Regions from separate parts of the Paenibacillus sp. PvR098 genome, predicted to be linked through region 1. Evidence: riboswitches for the same ligand, from Rfam matches in the RefSeq annotation. Region 1 holds a riboswitch; each other region holds the start of a gene.
The links. A riboswitch is a leader RNA that binds a small molecule or an ion and turns the genes downstream of it on or off. The one in region 1 is predicted to bind cyclic di-GMP.

Region 2: another riboswitch for cyclic di-GMP. It lies ahead of JOE45_RS19175 (methyl-accepting chemotaxis protein); the one in region 1 lies ahead of JOE45_RS21890 (hypothetical protein).
Region 3: another riboswitch for cyclic di-GMP. It lies ahead of pelF (GT4 family glycosyltransferase PelF); the one in region 1 lies ahead of JOE45_RS21890 (hypothetical protein).
Region 4: another riboswitch for cyclic di-GMP. It lies ahead of JOE45_RS10800 (methyl-accepting chemotaxis protein); the one in region 1 lies ahead of JOE45_RS21890 (hypothetical protein).

Annotation. Positions count from the first base shown of each region.
Region 1 is NZ_JAFIBU010000001.1:4,406,579-4,412,406, reverse strand. It holds gene JOE45_RS21900 (copper amine oxidase N-terminal domain-containing protein) at 1-821, shown strand, start outside; gene JOE45_RS21895 (HD-GYP domain-containing protein) at 1,142-1,747, opposite strand; gene JOE45_RS21890 (hypothetical protein) at 1,814-2,020, opposite strand; cyclic di-GMP riboswitch class I at 2,164-2,250, opposite strand; gene JOE45_RS21885 (5'-3' exonuclease) at 2,439-3,308, opposite strand; gene JOE45_RS21880 (Gfo/Idh/MocA family protein) at 3,515-4,666, opposite strand; gene JOE45_RS21875 (aminotransferase class I/II-fold pyridoxal phosphate-dependent enzyme) at 4,915-5,828, opposite strand, start outside.
Region 2 is NZ_JAFIBU010000001.1:3,881,688-3,887,515, forward strand. It holds gene JOE45_RS19165 (YebC/PmpR family DNA-binding transcriptional regulator) at 1-590, shown strand, start outside; gene JOE45_RS19170 (ATP-binding protein) at 1,041-2,687, opposite strand; cyclic di-GMP riboswitch class I at 3,097-3,180, shown strand; partial or broken gene JOE45_RS19175 (methyl-accepting chemotaxis protein) at 3,452-5,164, shown strand; gene JOE45_RS19180 (DJ-1/PfpI family protein) at 5,627-5,828, shown strand, end outside.
Region 3 is NZ_JAFIBU010000001.1:2,212,171-2,217,998, reverse strand. It holds gene JOE45_RS11060 (sensor histidine kinase) at 1-779, shown strand, start outside; gene JOE45_RS11055 (hypothetical protein) at 1,001-1,258, shown strand; gene JOE45_RS11050 (hypothetical protein) at 1,285-1,881, shown strand; cyclic di-GMP riboswitch class II at 2,029-2,112, shown strand; gene pelF (GT4 family glycosyltransferase PelF) at 2,148-3,911, shown strand; gene JOE45_RS11040 (hypothetical protein) at 3,943-4,269, shown strand; gene JOE45_RS11035 (hypothetical protein) at 4,289-5,269, shown strand; gene JOE45_RS11030 (hypothetical protein) at 5,262-5,828, shown strand, end outside.
Region 4 is NZ_JAFIBU010000001.1:2,156,177-2,162,004, reverse strand. It holds gene rlmN (dual-specificity RNA methyltransferase RlmN) at 1-444, shown strand, start outside; gene JOE45_RS10810 (hypothetical protein) at 621-899, shown strand; gene JOE45_RS10805 (amidase family protein) at 1,055-3,034, opposite strand; cyclic di-GMP riboswitch class I at 3,269-3,352, shown strand; gene JOE45_RS10800 (methyl-accepting chemotaxis protein) at 3,576-5,528, shown strand; gene JOE45_RS10795 (energy-coupling factor ABC transporter ATP-binding protein) at 5,703-5,828, opposite strand, start outside.

The sequences.
Region 1 (5,828 bases):
ATGAGCAATATCTAAAAGAACAGCAGGCTGAGACGAACCTCTTCGAGTTGAAACAAAACATCGATTACAATTCAACCATTGCCAACTTCCAGCAATTATTGAAGGCAAGCCCGGATAACAACAACCTGTATGTTGAATTAGCTTTAACATACCTGGCGAACGGTGACCTCAACAATGCCAAGGAGATTGCCAAACAACTTGATGTTAGAGCACCGGAAAGCTATCTTTCCTTGATTGTAAAGGCAGAAATGGCTGGACGCCAAGATAAGTCAGATGAGAAACAACTTTATCTTGAGCAAGCGGTAGAGAAAAATCCGACTAGTGCGGTTGTACGATTTAAACTCGGTGAAGAGTTAGCTAAAGCAGGTAAATCTAATGAAGCGATTACTCATCTTTCGACCGCAGCTGCACTTAACCCGAAAAATCTATTGGTCTTTGAAGAGTTGAACAAAGTATTTGCACAAACCAATAACACTGAGCTTAAAACATTCGTAAATGGAGTTGTGCCCAAATTTGAAGTCCTTCCATTTATTGAAAATGGGTTTACACTGATGCCTGCTCGTGCAATTGCAGAATCACTTGGAGCTAATGTGGAATGGGAAGAAGCATCGCAACAAGTCTCAATTCAGCGTGGAGAAACGACGATTCTACTAACAAATGAGAGCAATGCAGCTATTGTGAACGGTCAAGAATTTACAATTGATGCGCCTGCCAAGATTGTAAACGGCAGCATGGTACTTCCGCTGCGTTTTGTAGCTGAATCACTTGGTGCAAAGGTAGATTGGAAAGCCGAAAGTCAAATGATCGTGATTTCTGAATAAATGAGATAAACAAACGATTGATCAGCCGAACGGGGGCGTTGTTTCCTGACCCAAGGATATCCTTGGGTCGGGCATCCGCCATTATAACCAAAAAAACAACGAAAACTTTGCGCCTAGCCCTTATACTATGCGTGGATGACCGTAATGCAATTGTGCTGGTTGGCCCATTGTTTGAGCGTATGAACAGTTTCATCGGGCGCAATTTCGAGATGACACAAGGGGTGTAGGATATGTTATTTTTTTCTTTTCTTTTTTACGGTTACCTGGTTTATGTATACGATGTAATAACCGTATTATTTCAGGGGATATCAGGATAATACTTACCCATACTGTTCATTTCTCCATTTGCTAGAACGATTATAAATTTCCAAATCATGTGAAGGAATGTTCAGGAAAACTTGAACAATATTTTTGTCGAATTGCTTCCTGCTCTGATACCACAGTTCTTGTTTGGCCTCTTGAACGGATAACCCCTTCCGATGAGGGGTATCTTGGAGCATATGATCAAAAACTTCAAGAATAGAACAAATTCGCGCGAAATTCGGAATGAACTCGCCACGTAAGCCATAAGGATAACCAGCCCCATCCCATCGTTCACGATGAAATTTAATAATTTCAATGATGTTAAGATCATGAATTCCTTCTTTATGCGCCAAATTTGCTCCAAGAACAGGATAACGTTTCATGGTTTCCCACTCTTCTACCGTTGCATCTGTATCCTTATTTAAAATATCAGTAGGAATAAAAATTTTTCCAATATCATGCAGAAGGCAGCCTACTACCAAGCTGCGTGTTTGTTCCTGATTATAATGGAGATGGGAAGCCAATATTTTGGCCAGCTTTCCAACACGCATACAATGTTCGTAAATACTTAGTTCTTTCTTCATTAATCGAAACAGTATGTAAAGCAATCTTTCATTTTTCATTTCATAGGTCCTCCATACCGCGAAGCGTTATAACCTGCTTCGTGTGAATCCATCTTGAATATACAATTAACTGGTCTTTTTTTCCTTTTTGTTTGATAATGCTTTATAAATGAGTTCCATTTCTTCTTTAAGGTCCATGGCCCTCTCAAATTCAAAATTAATACGGGCTACCTTTAATTCAACCTTTAGGCTAATGTAATGGTCTTTCAATTCCTCATACGTTTTGTTTTGAATCTCCTCTAATCCCATCCCAGGAACTCGGCCAAGGTACATTTCACTCTCTCCTCTATCACTATGATATTTCACAAATGATGGTCAGACTCATCTACTTAGAGTGACGATGAAAGAATGCTACACAAAAAAAACGTCCCAAAACCAAAAAAATCCTCCGAAATTGGAGGATTATTGATCCAGGTTTCGGTAACTGGCTGGCATAGTGTAATCACACTGAAGCCCCTGTAGCTTTGCGACCCCACTTTTCAATGGGTGTGCCTTTATCGACTTTTCAAGGAAGACTTGTCAGAAAACTATATATTATTAAACAATATTCGACATCATAAATCAAATTCCTTTTTTTAGTAAAAATTTTCATTTTTATTCTATTATTGTGTGAACAAAAGGGCCATTTCCTCAAGTAGAAAAATCCACTTTGGGAACAGCCCCTCTTGTATTATTATAGTAAATTGAACTTCTAGCCAATCAACTTTAACAGGCTTTCGAATTCAAGGTCCAAAAATATCTTTTCGGCTGTTTCTCTTTTAATACTCAACACACATTCATTCAGATTGCAATCCAATGGAGTGTCTTTTTTGATTGTCGCCAATGTTTTTGAAAGTATCAACATGTCTCGGTCAATTTCGATTTTTTTTCTGACCGATGGGGAAACCTTATCTAAATTATTAAGTACCTCTTCAACAGAGGAAAATTCCTGTATAAGCTTCAAAGCCGTCTTCTCGCCAATTCCACGGACTCCAGGATAATTGTCACTGGTATCTCCCATCAAACCTTTTAAATCTACCATTTGAACAGGAGTAATTTGTTTCTCTTCCCATAACATTTGAGGAGTGTATAAGCAATAATTAGCTCTGCCTTTTTTCATGATCGCCACAGAGATTTGCTCCGTTAATAATTGAAGCATATCATGGTCACCCGTCAAAATGACAACTTCCGATTCAGAACTCAAAAGAAATGACAGGGTACCGATGCAGTCGTCCGCTTCGTAGTGATGAAGTCCAAAGTTTGGAATACCCAATGAAGTGACCACGTCTTTTACTAGGTCAAATTGTGGAATGAGCTCTTCCGGCGGCGCGATCCGGTTGGATTTATATTGATCAAATAATTCAGTCCTGAACGTTTTGCTGCCCATATCCCAGCAGCAAATGATATGAGTTGGATTATATTCTTTTATCGCATCGAATAAATACTGAACAAATCCATAAATAGCATTGGTCGGAACACCTGCCGTCGTTTTTCTTATGTATCCACTATAAGACGTGGCATAAAAGGCCCTAAACAACAATGCCATACCATCAATAATTAACGTTTTATTAGCTGATTGCATGAATTCACTCTCCGGTAGATGTGATCTTTATCTTATCTATACTATAACATCCACCTTGTTTCGTAAATACACAGTGATATCCATATGATCCTTGGTAAAGGGAGCCAGACCGTGCTGCCCCTTTCTTTGTATCTGTACTAAGAAAAAAACAGCCTATTGAGGGAGTCAATAGGCTGTTATCACAAGCTCACATTGCTATTCAATTCTTATTCTGCCGTCTCTACCTTTTCCCAGGTTCCGCTGTCGGCACTTTTCAGAATCGCTTCAATCAGAAGCATGCTTTGGTAGCCGTCTTTAAAAGAAGCGATCGTATTCGAAAGAGGCGTTTGATCTCTTACTGCTGAATAAAAGTTCTCCATCGTGTTCTTTAGGCTTTCCGGCCAGCCCTCCTCATGACCGCCAGGATAATGAAGGAAAGGATGTGCCTCTTTTTTCACAAGAGTCGGGTCTCTAAATACCGTTTCATTCGGCTTGTCCCTGTAACCGATCATCAGACGCGAAGACCTCTCCTGATTCCATGATCCGGAAGCTAAGGCACCGTCCAAATGGAGATCCAGAGCGTTTTTACTTCCCGCGGTCACTTGAGAAACCGTAAATACCCCTTTTATGCCATTATCGAATTTGACCAGGACAGAGCAATAATCTTCCGTGCTGATGTCCACTAGCTCAGCATCGTTTGCCCCGCCTTCTTGAAAAGCCGTCTGTCCTATCCGCTGCTTGTAGCGCTTGGGAATAATGGTTGATATATCTGCCATTACTTCCGCAATTTTGAAGCCTGTTACGTACTGCGCCAAATCAAACAAATGGGAACCGATATCCCCGAGTGCTCGCGCCCGCCCGCCATATTCGGGTTCAATCCGCCAGTTATAATCCGTATCATACAACAACCAATCCTGCAAATAATTCCCTCTAACGATCCGAATCTCGCCCAAATCATTATCCTGCGCCATGCCTCGCAAATGTTGGACCATCGGGAACTGACGATAATTGAAATTGATACCGGTGACCAAATCTCTTTCCTTAGCCAAATGGTACAATTCCTTCGCTTCCTCGCAGGTCAGTGTTAGAGGCTTCTCCGAGAGCAAATGCTTGCCATGAAGTAAGATTTGCTTATTCATCTCATAGTGAAGATAATTCGGCGTACAATTGTGAATCACATCAATGTCCTTATCCTGAAGTACATCCATTATACTCCCGTATGCTTTTGGAACGTTTACCGATTCGGCAATTTCTTTTGCTCTTTGTTCACCACTTTGCACGATTGCGGTAACTTCGGCATATCCGAGCCGTCTGACCGCTTCGATATGAGCCCGTCCGATAAACCCGGCTCCTAGTATCGCTGTTTTTATTTTCCGCATATGGTCACATCCCGTCACAAGGCGCATCGCTTCTTTTCGGAACGCCACTGCTAGTATGATATAAAAAATTGCTAATTTATAGTGAATCCCATATATTTATTAACCCGTTATGGATCGCTCCAATCATTAACGATTCGATGAAACAGCAAAAAACAAGCACCCACTTCATCCGATTCAAGCTGATCTCTTGATCGGGTCTTTGGGGGTGCTTGTTCCTTTAATCCAAGGGTTTGCGCAGTCTGCCTCGCCTATGCCAAACCTTTCGTTTTAAAAAATTGTCCAATTCGCCGAATTGCCTCTTTAAGCCTCTCTTCCTCTTGGACCAAGGCTATGCGAACATAACCCTCTCCTTCTTTGCCGAACGCATCGCCTGGAATAACCACAACCCCGGCCGAGTACAGAATTTCCCGGGAAATTTGTCGAGAAGTCCACCCGTCAGGAATCCGCGCCCAGATGAACATGGTCGCTTTCGGTCTGTCAATGTCCCAGCCTGCCTGGCGAAGACCGTCGATGACGATGTCTCTCCTTCTCTCGTACGTGCCTGCAACAGGACGGCTATCCGGACTCATGTCCTCCTCCAAAGCGGCAATCCCTGCTTGCTGTACCGCCAAAAACACGCCGTAATCGATATTCGATTTCAGCACGCGAAGCGCACGAACCGCATCGGATTGACCCACCATGAATGCAATCCTGCACCCCGCCATATTAAAGCTTTTGGACAGAGAATGGAATTCCACGGCTACATCCTTCGCACCCTCGACTTCCAAAATGCTGGGCGGTCTAAACCCGTCAAAAGCCATCTCGGAATAGGCCAGATCATGCACGATCAGAAGTTCGTGCTTTCTTGCATAAGCGACAAGCTGTTCAAAGAACGAAAGTGTCGCAACGGCAGACAAAGGATTGCTCGGGTAATTCAATAGCATAAATTTGGCCTGCCTTGCCATTTCCTCAGGGATATCTTCCAATCTGGGCAAAAAGCCGTTATCCGCGCGAAGCGGCATAAAATAAGGCTGCACGCCAGCCAGCACCAGGCTCGCCGCATAAATGGGGTAGCCCGGGTCAGGAACCAATACGTGATCTCCCGGATCGGTCACCGCCATGGCGAGATGAGCTAGACCGTCCTGCGAGCCCATCAGGGTGACAATCTCACTTTCGGGGTCCA
Region 2 (5,828 bases), 520 kb from region 1:
ATCAAGCCTTGAGATTCGTACTGGAGCGAGCAAAAACGTACAATGTGCCGAGAGCGATCATTGACCGCGCGATTGAAAAGGCAAAAGGCAGCTCTGATGAAAACTATGAAGAACTTCGATATGAAGGCTTTGGACCGAATGGATCCATGGTCATTGTGGATGCTTTGACTAACAACGTCAACCGTACCGCTTCGTCTGTGCGTGCTGCATTTACCAAAAACGGTGGGAACATGGGAGTAAGCGGTTCGGTAAGCTATATGTTTGATGAAACGGCTGTCATTGGCGTAGCGGGTAAAACAGCTGATGAAGTAATGGAGATATTAGTGGAAGCCGATGTAGACGTACGCGATATTCTTGAGGAAGATGAAGATGTTGTCGTTTATGCTGAACCTGACGCATTCCATGCAGTACAAGAAGCATTCAAAAAGGTTGGCATAACGGATTATACAGTTGCAGAATTAACAATGCTTGCACAAAATTACGTAACACTTCCAGAAGGCACTGAGGCACAATTTGAAAAATTGATAGATGCATTAGAGGATCTGGAGGACGTTCAACAAGTATACCACAATGTGGATTTCGTTGAATAATCCGACAATTCTAACGTATCTTTATTAAAAGAAGTGGGGACTTAGCAGTTTTCGGTATCGACAACGGAAGCCAAACCTCAGGTGGTTGAGGCTGGCTTATTTCGTCGGGACAGTCGCTGCATGCGGCTTGATCTGTTAGTCGGGTATGATCTCTGTTCGAGTTTTAGTGGTGGAGACAATGGCTGCTTGGGGTCATGCTCAGCGATCCGTTGCGTGTATGATTTTGATTGAAAGGTATGCATAGAAAGAACTCACTCTGTACTATGAGATGTGGGTTCTTTTTTTTCCTGATCCGACTCCGAAACGAAATCCCGCTTTAACGATGGAAATCCGTTGTTATCTCGTTATCCCCATCCAGTCATGACTATTCACGTTCCATAATATCACCTGGCATCCAAGTGTCTGACATAATTTGGCAGGGTAAAGACAGACAGGGAGGGAGCTCTTATGTTAAGCCGTTATTCTATTTGAAATGGGCAGCCGTACTTCTGCGATCGTTCCGATTCCGACTTTACTGCGGAACGTGATGTTGCCGTTATGGTCTTTAATAATTTTTTTACAGACGGTCAGCCCTAGGCCTGTGCCCTTTTCTTTCAAAGTGAAAAACGGTTCCCCCAGCTTCGCAACGCGATCTTCCGGAATTCCGATTCCCTGATCTTCAACAGAAATTAATAGCGTTTCTTGATCTTCCTGCTTCGTTTTTATGAAAATTTGACCGCCCTCAGGCATTGCTTCAAGAGCATTCTTTAACAAGTTGATAAATACTTGTTTCAAATGGTTATCGACACACGTGATCAGGGGAAGCTTATCTTCGGCCCGAAAGGTTACCAACGTATTATGCAATAACGCTTGCGGGTGCATAAATGCAATGATTTGCTCTAAAAGCTCCTTGATATTGGTTTCCTTGACCATCTGGACTTGCGGTTTGCCTAAATAGAGCAGTTCGTTGGTGATGGTCTCAATCCGATCCAGTTCCTCATACATGATGTCTAAAAAAGAGGGCTTAAACGTTTCTTTCTTCATTAATTGAATGAACCCTTTCAGTGACGTTAAAGGATTGCGGATTTCATGGGCAATACCCGCCGCGAGCTCGCCAACCATGGATAGCTTCTCGGTTTCTCGTATGAGTTCTTCTGTTTGTTTTCGTTCCGTAACATCCCTGCTAATCACAACGACCTTATCTATTTCACCTTTGATGCCAAGCACCGGCATGTAATGGGATTCAATCCAAACCCAATGACCGCTTTCATGCAGGTATCGGCATTCCGCTCGGGCCGCTTTTTTCTCTATGACGAGTTCCGTCCAAAGTTGAATCAGCTGAGGATAATCTTCTGGGTGTATCATTTCTTTGATCCCTTTTCCTATAAATTGTTCTGTTCTTAAACCGATGACCGGCAGATAAGAGGGAGAAAGATACACTGCGTTTCCCTCCACGCTCAGAACAGCAATTAAGTCCGAGGAATTTTCCGCAATCAACCGATAATTGGCCTCGCTGTGTTCTAACCTTTCTTTTGATTGGCGAAGTTCTTCCATAACTTTGTAAGATTGCCTAAGGGATTCTATAAAATGATAGGAGAAAATCGAACCCAAAATAAAAGCAACCGCAAAGTGTAAAAGTTCAGGATCAAACAAACTGGAGTAAGCTCCGAGGTACCATAAATAAGCATAAACTTCTATCATGACCGCTAAGGTGATCGTGTACCATTGCTTAGATCTTGGGATTTGTGACTTCATAATAATTTGAGTGATGGTTATCGTGCACATGAGACTCATTAGAAAAGCTACCGGAGAAGAATCGGTAAACATGAGAATACGAAATATAAAAAGCAGCAGGGAGGAAACCAGCGTAGGGATCCAACCCCCATAAAATAAAGCGAGAACAACGACGATTTGCCGCAGATCTGCAACATTGCCGTTGAGCGCCTTGCCAATATACATTAAACAAACGCCGATGACCCCGTAAAAAAAACCGATGATCAGTTTATCTGAGAGCGGAGAAAACCAATTCAAAGGCTTTCTGCGATTGGTAATATACCGTGAAATGAGAAAAAGGGAAGAAAGAAGCAAACTTATATAAATAATTAATTGTAGAACCACACTATTACCCTCCTAATGGTGTATGACAAAATGATGTATGAGCAACGGTAGAAAATTTAATATTTTTCCGATTTGAGATGTTGATAGCTTAGCTGTGTTGTGTATTTATTATATTACAGTATGAACAAGGACAAAATACCTAAAAATAAAGCCTACCCGCTCGAATTGGTATTGCGGCATACGCATAAAGCAATGTGAGCCCTAATGTCATAGTGGAATCAATAAAAAATATGTCTGTATTTTCCTGCTACGAGCCTTACTATGGACGGATAAGGAGAAAATGCCGGAAAGTGTTCATATGTATGTGATGTCGGGGATTTAATCATTCGTTCCTGAATTGCTACTTGATATTAGTAACACCAGCATGTTACTATGAGTTAGTCAATTTGTCGAAAATTGTCATTTTACCAATTGAAAAAGGCAAACCTGTCGAAAGGCAGGGACGCAAAGCCACGGGTCTAAAGTTTCATGCTATGGCAGCCGGGCCGTCAATGGGGGAAAAAGAGACTGCCCCGTTTTTTATAATGGGGACAGTTTCTTTTTTTATTAGGTATCAAAATCAGGGAGGTAATGCCGAGCGCGCTTAACGGAACTTCTGGAAACAAAGGTAGTATACAGTGTACAACTCAGAGGGGGAACACACAAGCATGTTGAAAATGAGCATTAAGTACCGACTAATGATCGCGTTTCTAGTGATTTTAATTTTGCCATGCAGCGCCATCGGATGGTCTTCATATCAGAATGCAAAGAGCCAGATTACCGAGCAAATTGAGCAAAATGCAAGCATCAGCGTTGATTTTACGAACAATCAAATTAAGGATATTATGGCCTCAAGCTTATCAAATATCGATTATTTGGGGAAAAATCTTAATGCTGATTTATCGGCTCCGGAGATCCGAAAAGTATTTGAAACATTTTTGGAGATAAACGCTGAATTTGAAAATGTACATTTTGCAACGCATAACCGTGCAATGTATACATTGCCTGAATTAAAGCTGGCCGCAGACTTTGATCCTTCCAAACGGCCGTGGTTTATTAAGGCCATGGAAAGTAAGGGGAAAGCTGTCGTTAATGATGCCATCGCCTCCGCGGACGGGTCAGGTAATGTAGTGGTAATCCAATCGAAAACATCCGATGATGGTTCTGGGATTGTGGGCGCGACATTGAAGCTATCAAAAATGGCTGAACAAGTGAAAAACATCAAGGTAGGCCAAAAGGGCTATGTCATTATTATGGACAAAGACCAAAAAATCATTATCCATCCGACGGAAAAACCAGGCTCCAAAAGCGAATCCGAATCGACCGCAAAGTTTTACGAGAAAGCCTCTGGAACGGTTGACGTTAATTTTAATGGTGAGCAGAAGAAGGCGGTATTCGTAACTAATCCGGACACCGGATGGAAAATTATTGGAATTGTTGATGTTTCGGAGATCACGGAAGCGACCCGAGGCATTTTCCTTACGACCATCGCAGTTATTGCTGTAGCTATGGCACTTGGAATCTTGCTCGTATTCTGGATTGTCCGTTCCATAACTACGCCTCTAAGAGAATTAATGAATTCGACTGAAGAAATCGCAGACGGAAATCTGACCGAGGAAATCGTAATTCGTTCCAACGATGAATTAGGGCAGCTATCTGTCTCCGTTAACCAGATGGTACATAAATTACGAGGTTTAATCGGGGGAGTGATAGATTCCTCTGAAAGAGTCACTGCCGCATCGGAACAAATTTCTGCAACGACGCAAGAGATTGCCGGCGGAAACGCATCACAGGCAGAAGCCGCGCAGAACATGCAGGAGCTGTTCAACGAATTGTCCGTGGCAATCAATTCCGTTGCAGAAAGCGCAGAGGAAGCGGCTGAAATGGCTTCTAAAACGACAGGCATCGCGCATGAAGGCGGAGATATAGTCAAAAAATCCATAACCGGCATGACCCAGGTCAGCTCGCAAATGACACGACTTGAGGAAGACTCCAATAAAATCGGGGATATTATCGAAGTCATTGACGACATCGCGGAGCAAACCAATCTGCTCGCCCTTAACGCAGCCATCGAAGCCGCACGCGCCGGAGAACAAGGCAGAGGATTTGCAGTGGTCGCGGATGAGGTTAGAAAGCTCGCCGAACGCAGTGGTGATGCAACCAAGCAAATTACAGCTATTATTAAAGGGATGCAGGAAAACACTCGTAAGAGTGTAATGGCTGTTTCTGAAGGCGTGAATCATTCCGAAGAGACAGGGAAAGCCTTTGAAAGAATTATTGAAATGATTAACGAAACGGAACGTAAAGTAGGCGAAATTGCGGTTGCGTGTGAAGAGCAGGCTGCCCAGTCCAACGAGGTGATGCATTCGATTGAAAACATCTCATCCGCAACTGAGCAGGCGGCTGCGGCATCAGAGGAAACGGCGGCGACTGCACAATCACTCTCGCAGCTTGCCGAAGGCTTGAATGAGTCTGTATCTATCTTCAAAATTAAATAAATAACATTGCGTATGGTTATTCCGCCATTGAACGCATATAGTTATCACCGCTTCCTATTGCCATAGTAGGGTTCCTCCTTGGTGACTTTAGCAATTACCAAGGAGGAATCCTATTTTTTGTTGTAAAGAGCTAGCGATAAGAGATTTCAAAGAAAAGTTGGTAAGTGGACTAAAATTAAATAGAAGTAAAAAAGGAGACCTCAGCCGGGTCTCTTTTTTCTTGGCTTACATTTCGGATGTTCCCTTGTATAAGAGGAAGGTAAATGGAAGTCCTGCTTCGTGAGTATCTAGGTCGTACCGTCGAAATCATATACGCCTTGACCGTGAAAACAAAATCATATGAATTCTAAATTATTTTTTAGGAGAAAAGCGTGATAATCACCGTCTCAGCTAAATAGAATACATACTGTTTGGTTAATATTTCCAACACGAAATAAATTGAAGAGAAGGGATGTAAAGCAAATGGCGGACGATATCCATTATGGGAGAATACCTGCTCAAGGAAAGACCAAGGGGAAGATCGGGGTGTTGGTCGAGTCCCATTATGATGAGACCGAGTTTCGGGCGTTTAATGAATATTTTCCTAAGAACGGTTATTCAGTCGATTATATCAGCCATTTGTGGGGGAAAGAATATCTGGACTTTGTGGGCAACGATGGTACAA
Region 3 (5,828 bases), 2.2 Mb from region 1:
CGGATGCTTTGACTCTGCGGCTGGCGGCCTCCAATGAAGAGCTTGAGCGAAAGGTATCGGAGCGCACGAGGCAGTTGACTGAATCGCACCAGGCCAACTCTCGTCTTATGCACAATATCGCCCATGATTTGAGAGCGCCAATCGCTCTTATTCGCCGTCGGGCGAAGCAGCTGGCGGCTTACGTGTCTCCGGAGGGCACGGCTGATCTAGTGGTGATTGAGCAGCAGTCAGAATGGGCGATCAAGCTGGCACAAAATCTAAACGACCTCGCCAGTTTTCAAGAAAGAGAGATGCGCTTTTCACCCGTATTCGTTAAAGCTATCGATCTGATGCGATTTTTGTATAAACGAACGGAACCTGTTATTCGGGGAAGCGGGTTCCAATGGTCGCACAAGCCGCTCGATGAGCTGTTCGAGGGGGACGTGCTTGTCGTGAGGGCGGACTTGTTTTTGATCGAACGATTGATCGATAATTTGATATCCAATTCTCTCAAATTTACACTTCCCGGCCGTAGGATTAGCCTATCCTATCGCATGGTTGGGGCGATTCTTGAAATCATCTTCGAAAACGAAGCGAATCCGCTTGACGAAAAGGCACTGGAGAGGATATTTGAACGGTTCTATAAGGCGGGTTTATCCGAGGTTGGAAGCGGCATCGGACTAGCTGTATGCCGGGAGATTGTTCGACTGCACGGAGGAGAAATCCACGTCTCCCAATCGGAAGAGGGCAGGATCCAGTTTTTTGTCCGGCTGCCGATGGAATCATCGGGTAAGGACTAATCGCTTGGATATCAGGCGATGTAAACAAACGTAATAATATATATTTCTTGACTGTTCAGGCCGTCCCTTTGGGGCGGTCTGTTTGTTTATATGAATGCATACATATGTAGCAGTTCCATAATGTAGAATTCATTTATAGGAAACCGGGGGGATACCATATCGATACGGAGCAGACAAGGCTGGAATGCGAGCTAGAAGACTGGAAAGAACGTAATCGAACGTTGATGGAAGAGATCCGGCAAATCGAAGAGCAATATCCTTTCTATCTAACGAATGATTATGAAAAAGAAGCTGCCTCTTTGCTGTTGGTATGCCAGATAGAGTACACGAAAAAATTATATGTCTTGCTTAAGCAATTGCGAGAAGAAGACAAGCTGCACGAACAGTTATTGCTCGAAAAATATAAGAGTCTGGAAAGCTTGAAAAGTGTCCTTCAAGAAGCATCGAACCTGATCCGTAAAGCGATAGCGGAGTATTAGCGCAATAAAAAAAGGAGGAACTAGAAATGGGTTCAGACGAGTGGGAAAAGCCAAAGGGTGAAGAGTACCGATATCTCCAGCAGCATATTGAAGAGGAGAGGCAGCTGAATGGTGAATTGCTCGCAAAGCTGGCTACATTAAAGAGAGGGCTTCAACTTCCCGAAGTGGATGAGGAATATATTGTTTTGATCCGAAAGAAAACGAAAGAATCGGTGCTTCTGCTGCACGGGCAAAACGAGGTGGACGTGCTCGCATTACATGAGAGCTACAAACGAAAAAAGCTGGGCCGTGAGCAAGAAATCGCAATTGTGGAACAAGAAATCCACAAGAAGAAGCAAATGCTGGGCATGCTGCTGAACGAAGTGGAGAAGGCTTCGGGGAAAATTGCTGCAGCTCATTCTCAAATCAAAAAGGAAGATACGGACAAGTCATCAAAGTCTGAAGCTTTAAAGAAGAACTATATAGCAGGGAAAAGAGCGGGTGAGGATTTGCACGATCAAGAGGGTAAGCTGCTGATCGCCGAAGGCGATCTGATTACGATGGAAGTTATAGAAAAAGCCAAGCGTTTAAACCTTCTAACGCAGCTTATTTTGCATATGAATATGCTTACACAGAGTAAGTAGGATAAGTCTTAAGGAAGAATCTATAGTTCTTTTGACCTATAAGTGGGAAGAAATGATGACTTGACAAAATATTTGTTTCGTGAGATACATATTGTATCAATGATAATGGGTATATAGATGTGCTTCGTCATATTTTTCGAAAAAATTACAAGCAATGGAAGCGTTGAAGTCTACTCCTTATGTGGGCACTTGGAGCAGACAGAGCTATTAGTGCAACCGGCCATTTTTCGCTAGACGAAAAATGTTTTCATGGGACGGTGTTCGGTATGAAAAATAAGCTCACAGTTATGCTTTTAACGGAAGGAACTTATCCCTACTTCCAAGGCGGCGTCAGCACTTGGTGTGATATATTAGTCAAACAGCTGAGCATGGTGGATTACGTCATCTTCAGTGTGGTGGCTGACCCGTTCATTACCCCTCAATTCGAAAAACCCCAAAATACGCAAATAACCCAAATGCCCTTGTGGGGAACAGAGGAACCCTGTGAGCATCTAAAAATACCATTCTCTCAAGTCTATCTGTCCAAAAAAAGAACGGTGCACCAGGTAGTTAAAAAACGGTTTATCCCCCTCTTTTCCGATTTGATCAAAGAAATTATCAGCTCGGAAAAAAATCCAACCCGTTTCGGTCAAATTCTCTACGAATTGAATCAATACTTCAGTCAGTACGAATACAAAGAAAGCTTCAAGGCTGAAATTACCTGGGACATCTACAAGGACATTATATTGTCCGCGTGCAAGGATACCCGTACTCATTTGCCGGAACCAGATATTTATGGCATGATTCAAAGCCTTGGCTGGATTTACCGTTTTTTCAACATATTGAACAACCCCATTCCCAAAGTGCATGTATCCCATTCCTCGGCGGCAGCTTTCTGCGGTATTCCTGCCGTGTTGGCCAAAATGGCGCATAAAACTCCACTGCTTTTAACCGAGCATGGCGTGTATCTCCGGGAACAATATTTGTCATTATCCAAGAGAGGACTGTCCTCTTTTTTAAATACGTTTTTGATACGGCTAGTATCTTCCATTGTCAGTTTGAATTACACCTTTGCGGATCAGGTTTCTCCCGTATGCGAGTACAACACGCGATGGGAGTCCAGGCTCGGGGTGGAGCCGAGTAAAATTAATGTCATTTATAACGGCGTGGACGAACAGATTTTTCGGGAGGGTCCCATTCGGAGAAATGAGCATCCGACGGTTGTGACGGTTGCGCGTATCGACCCGAACAAGGATATATTAACGTTGGTTCAAGCTGCTTTTACGGTAAAACAGCAGATCCCGGATGTACGATTTGTGATTCACGGAAGCGTGGCGGTGCAGGAATACTATGAAGAATGCCTCGCCTTGCGGGATAAATTGGATTTGAATGAGACGATTATTTTTGCGGGACATACTCAGAATATGGCGGCGGCTTATCAGAGCGGCGACGTGGTTGCCCTGTCCAGCATGACGGAAGCATTCCCTTACGCAGTGGTGGAAGGCATGATGACCGCCAAGCCAGTTGTTGCAACTGACGTAGGAGGCATTCGGGAGGCATTGGGTGATACGGGCTTTGTCGTAACCCCTGGACGCAGCGAGGCACTGGCCGATAAAATCATAGTGCTGCTAAAGGATCCTGAATTGAGGAACTCTTTAGGCAAACGGGCCCGGGAGCGGGCGCTTCATTTTCTGACACTGGATAAAGTGCTGGAGAATTATTTGAAAAGCTACATTAAATTGTCTATCTACGCGCACGAAAACGTACCTGCCGCTCGGGGTTTATCTCCCGAACAGCTTCAAAAGCTTCACGCAGAGCAAGCTTATATCTTAATGTCACGAGGATATTACCAGGAGGCGGCAGCCCAGTTTCGTTCGGCCGTAAACATGCTTCCAGCGGCTGTATTTACTCCCGTTTTGATAGGGGAAATCGCGGTATGTTATGAAAGACTCGGGGATCGTGAACGTGCAAGTATGGAGCTGGAGAGGATGAAGTTGCTGATGCAGTTGGCCGGAAACAAACGATTAAACGGTGGAAAGCAAACGGCATAACGGCTGTGCGACTTGGGGGGGCTAATCGATTGTGGATGCGTTGTATAAGAAATTGATATCCGAATCAGAGGATGAGCTTAAGAAGCTGATAGCCGAGAATGAAGAATGGAAGAAAAAGCTTACGGACGTTAGAGAGCATGACGCAATTTCATCCGTCTTTGAAGGAGAAATCTCGTCTCTCATTATGATGTCTCATCTCGAAAACACGAAACAGGTCTACCGTATTACGGAGGAGCTGCGGCAGGAAGAGGAACAGCAAGAACGGATTATTGTAGATAAAAACTTAAAAAAACAACGGTTTAAGCAGCTTCTGCTTGAGACCATTCAAACTGCACGTAGCAAAATGTCGGAGTCTTAAGACGAGAGAAGGGAATTTTATGCCAGAAGGTCCAGAACCAGGGATCCCTGAGGATAACGTCAAAATTCTGTGGAACCAATTTTTTGTCTTGAGACAGCAAATCGAGAACGTGAAGAAAGAAAATATGCAGCTGGAAAAGGAATGGAACGAAAAAAAGCAGCAAGTCAAACCGTCGGTATCCGCACATGTTTATAAAGACCTGATTCTAAAGAAGACGAAAGATGCTGTCGTACTGCTGAATCAACAGAAGGAAGCGGAGCTTGAACGTGTCCGAGCCGAGTTTGCAGCAAGAAAAGCGGAGCAGGAGGAAAGAGCCCGAAAAATAGATGAAGAGCTGCAAATGGTTCAAAATCTGCTTAAAATCATGTTGGATGAACTTGAGCGGGTTGTTCTTCATCAGTTCGATGACGGTATGCCTCCGGATATGAGCACACCCGTGGAGGAGCGGCCTCCACAAGAATCGCATCCCCAGTTAGAGATTCCTGCTGAAGAACCCAAGCAGCAACCAGAAACATTAAGCGGCTTTTGGGATAATATTGACGAATACTTAGGGGAACTTAATGACCGTTCGCATACGGGGGGGCACGGAGTAGATGAAGCCGCGCCAAAGCCCAAGGAACATCTCATCGATTCGGGCTTCCCTTGGGAGCGATCTGAACCTGGGATGCTTCCACAGACGGTTATAGCCGAGCCGCTTACTGCAGCAGCGTCGGATATCTCAGGTCGCGGAAGCAAGGTTGTACCTTTGAAGCCGCAGGCATCGCAGGAGAATAGAAGCGCCGTTTTCCCCTTGACCGAGGAGATCGAGCTGATAAAAAATCAGTATATCGTCGGTAATAAGGCGGGTGAAGATATTTATGATCGCAATGGACAGATTATCGTCAGCAAGAATAGTGTCATTACATCGGATGTGGTGACGAAGGCGGAGGCGGAAGGCAAGATGGCTGACCTTATCGTACAGATGATTTTACCTGGCTTTGGGGATCAGGAGCATGAGTGAAATCGTGAAGGTTCATGCCAAAGGCTTGGTTCGGGAAGAGCAAAGAGAGCTCTTCAACGTACTGATGAAGGATATTCTGAATCGTCATTTGCAGCCCCAAGACATGAATGAAGTCGCCGCTTTGCTCGAATCCATGGGGTGGAACGATCAGCGAACAAGTAAAGAATTCGGCATGAACAATGTATTCGAATTGGCTGAGGTGCTGTGGAATGCCATACAAGACAAGATTGTGTATAGCCCATTTTCCAATGTTGATAAACCCGCAGTGCTGTCTACCGTCTTAGAACTTCTTCGTGCTTTTCTGCGAGGCGTGATCTTTGCTCTGCCGATGGCCATATCTGTATTGTCCATGCTGACCTTGAAATTTTCGCTTTGGTCCAACGAGAACTTATCGGTTGAGCTGGCCACAAGCATTGCCATAGGGACGATCCTGAGTTTTATGACGGTTGGCGGTTTTACGCAAGCGATTGCTAGACGCGGCTTTTTTTATATCATACAAGGACACTATCATCTTGCGAGAAGAACGACCTATTTATTTATCCGAATCGGTTTCATCGTA
Region 4 (5,828 bases), 2.3 Mb from region 1:
GAATTTACCGATGCCCATTTGCAGGTGAATTTGGCGATCTCACTGCATGCGCCAAATAACGAGCTGCGAACGCGGATCATGAAAATTAATCGTGCCATTCCCATAGAACAATTAATGCAGTCGATTGATTACTATTTGGAAAAAACGAACCGCAGGATTACGCTGGAATATATTCTGCTTAAGGATGTAAACGACCGCACGGAGCATGCGCTGGAGCTGGCTGACCTGATTGCCGATAGACGACAGCTCGTGAATGTAAACTTAATTCCATACAATCCGGTGGACGAACACAGTCAATATCAGAGAAGTGAACAAGAATCGGTAAGGGCGTTTTATGACACGTTGAAAAAGCAAGGCGTTAGCTGCAGTGTCCGACTTGAACACGGGACCGATATTGATGCCGCTTGTGGACAGTTAAGAAGCAAACAAATCCAAGTAGGGTAAATAACTTGGGATAGAGTACATGCGTATCCGTTCATTTGGGTACGCATTTTTTTGCCGATAGAGCGCTATACCGAATTATCAGTAACAACCAGCTTTAACTTCAAACGAACATTGGAGCAGCGGCGAGTACTTTATGTTACAATGGGCTGTAGATCACGATGAGGAGATGACTACACATGAGCGAACAAATCAATGAGAAAGAGCTTGTAGAATACATAGCAAGCAAAACGAACGTGGACTCCAAAAAAATTATGCTAGTGTTAAAGCATGAACAGAAATTTATCAACAGTGCGAAAGAGAACACCAAGGGAGAGGTAGAAATTGATAGCGACGAGCTCGTCGATTACGTAATGAGCCAGTCCGATGTCCAATTAGATGAACTGACCGTTGAAGCGATTTTGGACGCCGAGATGGACTACTTGATGGACAAAGGCATGGCGGGTTATGAGGATTAGCCGTATCTAAGGCCGCATAACTCCTATATAAGTAAAAGCCGATTCCCAAGTGATAGAGAAAGGGGATCGGCTTTTTCGTATGTATATGGTTTCAACAGGAAAAAGCAGGTTGCCTGAGCAACCTGCTTTTGCTTAGTAGAGGATAAGACTGCTGCTTACGGCGTCAGTTCTGGCGCCTTACGGTGATGCGTGTTCTGTTCAAAAGAATAGGCTAGTTTGAGCAGTGTCGCTTCACTGAAAGCCCGGCCGAAGAAATCCACACCGACTGGCAGTCCTTCAGAAGTAAATCCTGCCGGAACGGTTACCGTTGGCCAGAAGGTAAAGGTGCTGAGCTTAAAGCCTTCACCGATCGACTGGTATTCTTTCATTTGAGTTGGATCAATTTTGACTGGCGGATTAGCTGACGTAGGAAAGATAAGTGCGTCAAGCTGGTTGTCCGCCATCATTTTCAGGACGGCATTTTGCGCATACTTCGTTCTGTAAAGCAAGATATCTTTGTACTCTACCGAATCCAACGACTCGCGGCTGTTACGCTGCTTGAGCATGCCTTCGTTGGAAGGATGGAAGTTACCGTCTTTGATGATTTCATCCAAGGAGCTGTAAGGAGCGCCTTCGCCGAGCGATTTTAAGTAGTTGTTGAAGTCGAATTTAAATTCCCAAGCGCTCAAGCTGCCGTACTTGTTGATTTCGGCAAAATTCGGAATGGTCACGTTGTCTACAATAACGGCTCCGGCTTTCTTCATATCCTCGATCGCTTGGTTCATGACCTTGTTGACTTCCGGATTCGTACCGAACACTTCGCGGACTACACCGATACGGGAGCCTTTCAGACCTTCCTTGTCTAGGTATGCTGTGTAATCAACAGGTACTTGGCCAACGCTCTTTGCTGTCGAAACGTCTTTCGGATCATATCCAACAGTTGCGTTCAGAATCAGAGCAACATCCTCTACGGAACGGGCCATCGGACCGCCTGTATCTTGCGCGTTGGCAAGCGGCGTAATGCCGTCAACACTTGAAAGTCCAACGGTTGGACGAACGCCTACGAGACTATTGAACGAAGATGGAACACGTACGGAACCTCCTGTGTCAGTCCCCAAACCTACTGCAGCAAAATTGGCTGCAATTGCTGCGCCTGTGCCGCCGCTGGAACCACCCGGTACGCGGGTGAGGTCATACGGGTTTAAGGTCTGACCGCCTAGAGAGCTGACCGTCGTATACCCGAACGCGAATTCGTGGAGATTGGACTTGGCCAGAATAATCGCACCGGCATCCTTCAGTTTTTTCACTTGGGTAGCGTCGTCAGGAGCCATAGCGTCTTCCAAGCATTTACACCCGGAAGTAGTGGGCATGTCGACTGTATCGATATTATCCTTCACGATGACCGGGATGCCGTGCAGTGGGCCTCGTGGTCCTTTCTCGGCACGTTCCTTGTCAAGCTGATTCGCTATTTCAATCGCCTGAGGATTCAACGTAAGAATAGAATTCAACGCGGGTCCTTGGTTATCATACTTTTCAATCCGGTTCAAGTATTGCTGAACAAGCTCCTTGGATGTTAGTCGGCCTGATTCCATCGCCTTCTGCATATCCGTAATGGTAGCTTCGGGAAGCGTGAAAGGCAATAAGTGACTGTACACTCGGTTGGCGAGTACGGCTGCGTCCCCGTAAGTGAGCGGTTTGCCGTATCCGAACGATTCGGACGATACGCCGTTCATCAGTCCCGCTTGTCTGACGTTCAAAATCGAAGCCGCATAAGGACTGTTAGCAGGAACATCGGTGTAAACAAATGTTTTCGCATAAGGAGTTTTAATGATTTGATTCAGCACGGAAGCGGATTTTTCACGGGTGAGCGCTCCGTCGGTTTTTGGAGCAGCAACGTCCACAGAGGTTCCGGCGGCTTTGCCTGCGGCATGAAGAGCGTCGATGAAATCTTTCTCCACTACGGAAGAATTGAGCTTGGAGGTTTCCTTGAATACCTCCGGGAGCCAGCTTTGGGCAACGGCTATCGTTACTTCGGAAGACGGGTGAGAAGCGACCTGGATCGGATTAGCTGCAGGAGCAGCATACGCGGCTACAGGAACAAGTGCCAGGGTCGCAGCGGTATAAGTCGATATAAGTGCGTACTTCAATGGTTTCATACTCTACCTCCGTTTATGTAATGTTTATTGACAAAATCCGATTATAGTAGCTTACAAAAGAAATGTAAATAAACAACCAGAAAATTTTGTCGAAATTCATAACATAATTTGTATAAGCGGCCCAAATAAGTCTAATAATCGACAAAAAAATATATTGATTGACAAAATTGATCAAATTAATGTAATTTAATAAGATTGAAATTTGATTCAAAAGACCTAAAACATAATATTTCCTAGTGATAATGGCAAACTTATCCGAAAGGTGAGGGCGCAAAGCTGCGGGTCTAATGCGAAAGCGATGACAGCCGGGTTACCAAAAGGGGTAATAAAGGACCCTGTGTGGTCCTTTTTTTTATTTTTATATTGATGGGAGGCGCATGTTATAAGTTGCCAGATCGTTCACTATCATTGGCAGCTTCATTTGCAAAATAGATATAGTTAAACAGATAAGGTGTAACCAATTCAGAGATCATAAAAATGCCGGAAATGTTGTAGATGGTTGCTTTGCATTAAATATTAACTAACATGGGGGAACAAATGTATGATGAAGATGACAGTCAAAAATCGCCTAATGATTGCTTTTCTTGCGATTTTAATCTTACCATGCTCTGCTATCGGATGGTTTTCTTACCAGGAGGCAAAGAACCAAGTAAGCCAACAAATAGAGCTAAATGCCTATCAAAGTGTTGAAGTTACGAACAATCAAATTAAAGATATCATGGCTTCAAGTCTATCTGATGTCGATTACTTGGCAACTAAACTTGGTGTAAATTCATCTTATCCAGAGATTAGACAAGAATTGGAAACCTTCTTGACAGTGAACCCTGAATTTGAAAACGTACATTTCGCAACCAATACGAAGTTGATGTTTACCTTACCTGAGCTAAAGCTACCCGCGGACTTTGACCCTACGGTACGTCCGTGGTGGATCAAAGCTGTGGGTAGTGCAGGGAAGGCAGTCGTGAACGATGCCATTGCCTCGGCGGATGGGTCGGGTAATGTAGTGGTTATTCAATCAAAAACATCCAGCGATGGCGGAGGTGTTGTAGGCGCGACTTTGAAGCTATCCAAAATGGCTGAACAAGTGAGGAATACCAAAGTTGGGCAAAAGGGCTATGTTGCTATTATGGACAAGGATCGCAAATTCGTTATACACCCGACGGGAAAGCCGGGAACGAAAAGCGAAGATCCATTTATTGAAAAGTTTTACGAAAAAGACAGCGGTATTGTTGAGTATATGTTTAATGGACACCCAAGAAAGTCTATATTTGCCACTAACCCGGAAACCGGTTGGAAAATTATTGGTGTCATTGATGTTACAGAACTTTCGAGTTCCACCCAAGGCATCCTCAATACGACCATCGCCGTCATTGCCATCGCTATTGTGATCGGTATCCTGCTTGTATTTTGGATCGTGCGCTCCATTACTAGGCCGCTTAAAGAATTGATGAGTTCTACGGGGAAAATCGCGGGTGGAGATTTGAGCGAGGAAATCGTTATACGTTCCAAGGATGAACTCGGGGAGTTATCAAACTCCGTCAATCAAATGAGGATCAACCTTCGCCATCTAATTGGGCAAGTCGGTATAAATACGGATCATGTTGCCTCAACTTCGGAACAGTTATCGGCGAGCGCAGAACAGACTAGCAGAGCGACTGAACAAATTTCAATCTCGATTCAAGAGGTCGCGTTAGGCACGGAGAAGCAAGTTTCCAGTGCAACTGAAGCAACTGAAGCAGCTGCAGAAATCTCAAGAGGAATGAATCAGGCGGCATCGTCTATTCAAAACGTTGCAGATTTAACGAGCACTGCGAGCAATAAAGCAAACACTGGAAACACAGTCGTTAGGCAAACGGTTGAGCAAATGAATTTGGTACAACAGTCGGTCAGTCAAACGGCGGGTGTGGTTAACACACTAGGCGAAAAATCCAAGGAAATTGGGCATATCGTTGAATTAATCAAACAAATTGCCAATCAAACGAACTTGTTAGCTCTAAATGCCGCGATTGAAGCTGCACGGGCTGGGGAACATGGGCGAGGGTTTGCTGTAGTAGCTGACGAAGTACGGAAATTAGCTGAGCAATCGGGTGATGCAGCGGCTCAAATTCGTGAACTCATCCAAGAGATTCAAACGGAAGCGGATAAAGCGGTTGAGTCTATGAATGATGGTACATCCATTGTCCAAGAAGGTATTAAGATGGTTCATTTAACTGGTGAAACCTTCGGAGACATTGTAAATTCAATCGAACGGTTGGCTGCCGAATCCCAAGAGGTTTCTTCTATTGTAGAACAAGTTAATGTAAGCTCGCAAAGCATGGTGGAAATGATGGAAGCTGTAGCTAATATTGCCGAACAATCCGCAGGCAATACACAGAACGTCGCTGCATCCGCAGAAGAACAAAATGCCTCTATGGAGGAGGTAGCATCTTCAGCGGAAGCTTTAAGTATGATGGCGCAAGAGCTGCAAGATGTTATAAGTAAATTCAAAGTGTAGAACAAACGGGAATAGGGGTGGGGTGATAAAGCGGTTGAAACCCGACGCACATCCCCCCAATGCCCAAACCGTTTGCAATTAAGGACCGTCCGGTGTTTTTTCTGTACGGTTTTTTGAATAAGTAAAAGCCGATTCCCAAGCATAGAGAAAGGGGATCGGCTTTTTTCTGTATGTTTATAACTCTTTCATAAGCTCCTTCAGCTCGGCGATGCTGCGAGGAGGGGGGCTTTCCACGCGAACTTTCGCGGGTAAACTCGACCAGACTTGCAGCAGCATGGGCGGTTCCAGACCGAGCGAAAT